DNA from 2 places in the Nonomuraea maheshkhaliensis genome. Region 2 is predicted to be linked to the other one. Evidence: riboswitches for the same ligand, from Rfam matches in the RefSeq annotation. Region 2 holds a riboswitch; the other holds the start of a gene.
The links. A riboswitch is a leader RNA that binds a small molecule or an ion and turns the genes downstream of it on or off. The one in region 2 is predicted to bind thiamine pyrophosphate.
Positions count from the first base shown of each region.

Region 1 (3,234 bases), on a different contig from region 2:
CGCGCGTCAGAAAGCGAGGGCTTGGGCACGCCGCTTGACCTCGGTATGACGGCCGGCCCTGATCGCCTCGACGGGCGATCCTGGCAGCGACTCGTCGGGGGTGAAGAGCCAGCGCAGCGACTCCACGTCGTCGTAGCCGGCATCCTGCAACACCGTCAGGGTGCCGGGCAGGCCCTTCATCACGTCCTTCCCATCGAGGAACACCGCGGGCACCTGTGGCCCGCCGCCGCCCCGGCGCACGCCGAGGAGCTTGTGGTCCTTCAGGAGCTGCTTGGCCCGGCCGATCGAAAGGTCGAGGCGCCTGGCCACTTCGGGGAGCGTGAGCCACTCGTCGATGAGCTGCTCGGTCTCCCGGTCGATCTGTGCAACAGAAAGCGTCACGAAACCACAACTACCACATGCCGTGCTTGCTCAAACAACACAATCCCGTAGAGAGACTTGTGGATCTACCAGGCGTTCCGTGTCCAGACGGTGACCGGCGTCGATGATCCGCCGCCCCTGTACGAGGTCGCGCGGCCGGTCCACGGCCAGTACGGCGGCCAGAGTGTCGTCCTCGGTGAGCCAGACGGCCGACCATTTGCCCTCGGGCTCGCCCCGGTAGACGAGCCGCTCGCCGGCCGGATGGTGTCCGGCGTACTGGATCATGTGGCCGAACTGCTCGGACCAGAAGTAGGGCACCGGGTCGTAGACCGCCTCCTCCCCCAGCAGCGTCGCGGCGGCGACCTCGGGGGCGTTGAGCGCGGTGTCCCAGTGTTCGACCCTGAGCCTGGTGCCCCAGCGGCGCGACCACCAGGCGGCGCAGTCGCCCACGGCGACGGTGCCGGGCAGCGAGGCGCGCAGGTGCTCGTCGGTGACGACGCCGTTGTGCAGGTCGATGTCGGCCTCGGCCAGCCACCCGACGGCGGGCCGTACGCCGATGCCGGTGACGACCACGTGGGCCTCGATGAACTCGCCGCCCACCAGCCGCACGCCGCCCTCGTCCACGGAGTCGACCATGGCCCCGAGGCGCAGGTCGATGCCGTCGTACCAGGGCACGGTGCGCGCGCCGATCTCGGCGCCGACGGCGGTGCTCAGCGGGGCCCGCGCGCTCTCGACGACCGTCACCTCGCAGCCGGCGCGGCGGGCCGCGGTGGCCACCTCGGCGCCGATCCAGCCGGCGCCGATGATCGCCACGCGGGCGCCGGGGACGAGCACGGCGCGCAGCTCGTGGGCGTCGTCGAGGGTGCGCAGCACGTGCTGGAGGCCGTCGCCCGGCAGCCTGATCGGCTCGGCGCCGGTGGCGATGACCAGGCCGTCGTAGCCGATCTCGCCCTCGGTGGTCTCCACGACGCCGGCGCGCAGCGACTTGGCGCTGACGCCCGGCCAGAAGTCGACCTCCAGGGCGTCGAGGTCGGTGTCGACGAAGCTCGTGTCGGCCTCGCCCTTCAGCACGGCCTTCGACAGGGGCGGCCGGTCGTAGGGCCGATGGCGCTCCTCGCCCATCAGCGTGATCCGGCCGGTGAATCCGCGCCCTCGCAGGGCCTCGACCGTACGCAGTCCGGCCAGGCCCGCTCCCACCACCACGACATGGTTCACGTTCAAGACCATAACGGGGGCGGTGCACGGCCGCCGCACCGAGGCCGTAGGCTGTGGAGGTAAGACGCGCGGGAGTCCGGCCGTTTCACCGGGCTGAGAGGAAGGCTGTGACGGGCCTTCGACCGCAAGACACCTGATCCGGATCATGCCGGCGAAGGGAGCGCAGGTGGATGTGATCGTGGGCGGCGGGGTCGTCGGCCTCTCCGTGGCGTGGCGGCTGGCCCGTGAGGGGCGCGAGGTCACCGTGGTCGATCCGGCGCCGGGGCGGGGCGCCTCCTATGCCGCGGCGGGGATGCTGGCCCCGGTCAGCGAGGTGACCTACACCGAGGCGCCGCTGCTGCGGCTCGGGGTGGCGTCGCTGCGCCGCTGGCCCGCCTTCGCCGCCGAACTCACCGAGGACGCCGGGCTCGCGAGCCCGCGTACGGACGTCGGCGCGGGGCCGGGCGCGACTGCCGGGCTCACCGGCCCGAGGCTGCGCGCGGGTGCCGGGCTCGCCGGTGACGGCGCGGACGGAGGAGATGCGCTCGCGCTGGATCTGCGGTCCGACGGGACGCTGGACGTCGCGTTCGGGGCCGACGACCTGGCGGCGCTGGACGAGCTGGCGGCGTTCATGGACAAGCTCGGGCTGCCGGTCGAGCGGCTCACCGGGCGCGAATGCCGCCGCCTGGAGCCCATGCTGGCCCCGTCCGTGCGTGGCGGGCTGCTGGCGCCCGGCGACGCCTGGGTGGATCCGCGCCGGGTGACCGCGGCCCTGCTGGCCGTGCTGGAGCGGCTCGGGGCCGAGGTGGTCCGCGCCCGCGTCACCGAGCTGCTGCGCGAAGACGGCCGGGTCACGGGGGTACGCCTCGCGACGCCGGAGCCGTACGGGATCGGGCCTGGCGGCGGGCACGGTGAAGTCGGACCGGGCGCCAAAGCGGAGACCCGAGCGGGCACCAGGACAGGCACTGGGACGGCGACCAGCGCGGAGACCCGGGCCGAGATCAGGGCCGAGCGGGTCGTCCTGACCGCCGGCGCGTGGAGCGGCGAGCTGGCCGAGGTGCCGGTGCGGCCGGTCAAGGGGCAGATCATGCGGCTGCGCTCGCCACAGCCGCTGCTGACCCGGTGCGTACGCGGCACCGTGCACGGCTCGTCGGTCTACCTGGTCCCCCGGGGCGACGGCGAGCTGGTGGTCGGCGCCACCCAGGAGGAGCTGGGCTTCGACACCAGGGTGACCGCCGGCGGGCTCTACGAGCTGCTGCGCGACGCCAGGGAGCTGGTTCCCGGCGTCACCGAGCTGGAGGTCGCCGACGTGGTGGCGGGGCTGCGGCCGGGCACGCCGGACAACCTGCCGGTCATCGGCCCCAGCGGGACGCCTGGGCTGACGTTCGCGACCGGGCACCACCGGGGCGGCGTGCTGCTGGCCCCGCTCACGACGGCCATCCTGCTGGGCGAGGAGGGCGAGCTGGCGGCGCTGTGCTCGCCGGAGAGATTTCAGGGAATTTCATGATTGTTACCATCAACGGGTCCGCGCACGAGGTGGCCGACGGCATGACCGTGGCGCAGGCCGTACAGACATTGACCACGGCCACCACCGGAGTGGCCGTGGCCGTGAACGACGAGGTGGTCACCCGCAGCGCCTGGGAGACGACGGCGCTCGGCGACAGTGACCGCGTGGAGGTC
Region 1 is NZ_BAAAMU010000032.1:16,445-19,678, reverse strand. Features, by position in the region: gene thiE (thiamine phosphate synthase) at 1-29, opposite strand, end outside; gene ABFX54_RS22350 (Rv2175c family DNA-binding protein) at 7-381, opposite strand; gene ABFX54_RS22345 (NAD(P)/FAD-dependent oxidoreductase) at 412-1,575, opposite strand; TPP riboswitch at 1,634-1,752, shown strand; gene ABFX54_RS22340 (FAD-dependent oxidoreductase) at 1,742-3,061, shown strand; gene thiS (sulfur carrier protein ThiS) at 3,058-3,234, shown strand, end outside.
Region 1: another riboswitch for thiamine pyrophosphate. It lies ahead of ABFX54_RS22340 (FAD-dependent oxidoreductase); the one in region 2 lies ahead of ABFX54_RS06185 (purine-cytosine permease family protein).

Region 2 (3,234 bases):
TTCCGGCGGGTGGAGGTTGAGGGTATGTCGAGCAACGATCTCGATGCCCTGCTGCGTGTGACCTCTAGCACCTATCGAGGTGATACGCCGCCTGACATCGCTTTCGGCACCTATGACGGCGCCGTGGGCCGGTTGGTGCTGGCCGTGACGGGCAAGGGTGTCGCGGCGTGCAGCTTCGAGGCGGAAAACAACGTCTTCGAGCTGGTCAGCAGGCATGTGGGCAGCTTCATCGGGCCCGACGCGAGGCGGCTGGACCCGGTGCGCAGAGAGCTGGACGCCTACTTCTCCGGGCGGCTGCGGGCGTTCACGCTGCCGGTGGATCTGGCGCTGGCGACGCCGTTCGCTCGCACGGTGCTGCAGAAGACGATGGCCGTCCCCTACGGCACGACCACGACGCTGGAGGAGATCGGCCAGAGCATCGGCCGGCCGCGCGCGCTGCGCGCGATCGGCAACGCGCTGTCCTCCAACCCCGTCTGCGTGATCGTGCCCTGCCACCGGGTGGTGCGCGAGGACGGCGCGCTCGGCGACTACGCGGGTGGGGCCGTTGCCAAGCAGCACCTGCTCAACGTCGAACAGCGGGCCGGCGCAGCGCCAGGCCGATGAGCAGTGTGACGAGCGCGGCCACCAAGGCCCCGCCGAGCGCGCCGTTCATCCACGTCTGCCGGGTGAAGCCGATGGCCTCGCGCAGGCTCGCCCAGATCCCGTCCCACGCCTCAACCGTCGGCGTCGAGGTGGTCAGCCAGTAGGCCACGAAGCCGAGCGCCCACGGCACCACCATCGACCAGCGTGAGGGCGCGTCCTCCGCGGTGTTCCAGCCGGCGCCGCGGCGCAGCACGAAGTAGTCGACGGCCAGCACGGCGAACATCGGCACGAACACGGCCCCGATCACGCCCAGGAACGCGCCGTACGACGTGACGTCCACCAGCAGCGCGATCACCACGGTGAGCACGCCGATGAGCACGGAGAAGACGCGCCGGTCCATCCGCGGCAGCAGGTTCTGCAGCGACATCGTGGTCGAGTAGACATTGGCGAAGGACTGGTCGGTCTCGCGCAGGACCAGGATGCCGAAGAACAGCGCGCCCAGCGGCATCGCCACGAACGAGCCGAACACCGCGGTCCCGTCGGTCTGCACCGCGGCGACGCCCGCGAGCGCCACCGCGTAGACGCCGAGCCCGAGGCAGGCGACCTGGGCCAGGGTGTAGCCGCCGACCACGCCGGTGAAGGCGGCCCTGCTGGAGCGCGAGTGGCGGGCGAAGTCCGCGGCCATGGGCACCCAGGACACCGACAGCGCGATCACGTAGTCGACCGCAGCGGGGAAGGCCGTCCACGTCCCGCCGGTCTGCGGGGGCGCCTCGCGCAGGAAGAACACCGTGAACCAGACCATCGCGATGATCACGCCGACGGTGACGTACCGGCGCAGCAGCCGGATCGAGCCGAGCGGCCAGATGGTCAGCGCGGTGGTCAGCACCCCGGCCACGATCACCCACACCTGGTACGGCACCGAACCGAAGATCGCCGTGGCGCCTTTGGCGATCACCCAGAGCTCGAAGGCGCCCCAGCCGAGCATCTGGACGATGTTCAGCACCGTCGGCACGTAGGAGATCCTGGCACCGAACAGGCCGCGCAGCAGCACCATGGCCGGCTGCCCAGTGCGGGTGCCGGGAATGGCCGACAGGCCCACCATGGCGGTGCCGATCAGGCTGCCCACCACCGTGGCCACGAGCGCGGCGCCCAGGGTGAGCGGGGCGTCGCCGAGCGGGTTGATCAGGAACAGGGCGCCGGAGAAGCCGAGGAGGCTCACTCCGAGATTCGCCCAGAGCGCACCCTGATCGAGCACGCCCAGAGTCTTCGGCGCTTCGCCTTCGAGGGTCAGGGGGACTTCTTCGACGCCGTGCGACATCGCACACTCCCTACGCCGGCATTATCCGGACAGGTTCCGGCGGTCGGCAGCGGATCAGTGGCTGCCCTCTCAGCCCGGCACCCCGAGCTCCCGCGACGATATGTAATTTGCGCCCTCATCATGCCTTAATGGCGGCAGAACCGCCATAGTGGGGGCCTTGCTACCGATTCAGGCGACGAACGGCTGTTGTCCCGTCTCGCTCACCATCGGCCGACGGGAGAACTCCCACGACTGCATGCCGCCGCCGACGTTGATCGCGTCGCGCCCGAGCTGGTTGAGCCAGGCCGCGACCTGCATCGACCGGCCGCCCACGCGGCAGACGACGTAGACGGTCGTGTCGGCGGGGACCTCGTCGACCCGGCCCTGAATCTGGGTCATGGGGATGTGGACGGCCTGCGGCGCGTGGCCCGCCACCCATTCGTCCTGCTCGCGGACGTCGAGCAGGTAGGCATCGGCGGGAACGGCGCCCGCCTCGATCTCGGGAACGGTCATGACTCCATCATCTCGCGCCGCGCGTCGTAGGCGGCACGCGCCGCAGCGATCTCCTGCTGGTGCGCCTCGGTCCACGTGACCAGGGACTTGATGGTCTCGTGCAGCGTACGGCCGAGCGGCGTCAGCGCGTAGTCCACCCGGGGCGGCACCACGGGGTGGACCGTGCGGCTGACCAGGCCGTCGCGTTCGAGCTGGCGCAGAGTGACGCTGAGCATGCGCTGGCTGACGCCGTCGATCTCGCGGCGCAACTGGGTGAAGCGCAGGCTCTGGCAGTCGAGCAGGGCGATGACCAGCAGCGACCACTTGTCCGCGATGCGGTCGAGGATCTGCCTGACCTCGCAGTCCTCCCGGGTGTCCCACTGCCAAACGTCGTAGTCGTCCATGGTGCCTTCGCGGTAACCGAGTGATTCGAAAGTGCCGTCTTCCATCGTCTTTCATGCTGACCCATGATGTGAACGGTTACAAGAGATAACCGATATGCAAAGAAGTAACCGGGGGTCTTGCGATGTCTGTTCCCGCCCGATCGTGGGGCGCGCTGATCGTTCTGTGCGGCGCCATCTTCCTTGAGGGCATCGACGTGGCCATGCTGAACATCGCCCTGCCGGCCATCAGGGCCGATCTGGGGCTGTCCACGGGCATGCTGAGCGGGGTCGTGAGCGCGTACGTGCTCGGCTACGGCGGTTTCATGCTGCTCGGCGGCCGGGCGGCCGACCTGCTGGGACGGCGGCGGATGTTCCTGCTCTGGCTGGTGGTGTTCCTGGTCTTCTCGGGGCTCGGCGGTTTCGCGAACGAGGGGTGGGTGCTGCTGCTGGCCAGGTTCGTCACGGGGGTGGCCGCCGCGT
Region 2 is NZ_BAAAMU010000006.1:48,827-52,060, reverse strand. Features, by position in the region: gene ABFX54_RS06190 (methylated-DNA--[protein]-cysteine S-methyltransferase) at 25-603, shown strand; gene ABFX54_RS06185 (purine-cytosine permease family protein) at 563-1,900, opposite strand; TPP riboswitch at 1,891-2,004, opposite strand; gene ABFX54_RS06180 (rhodanese-like domain-containing protein) at 2,069-2,392, opposite strand; gene ABFX54_RS06175 (winged helix-turn-helix transcriptional regulator) at 2,389-2,820, opposite strand; gene ABFX54_RS06170 (MFS transporter) at 2,898-3,234, shown strand, end outside.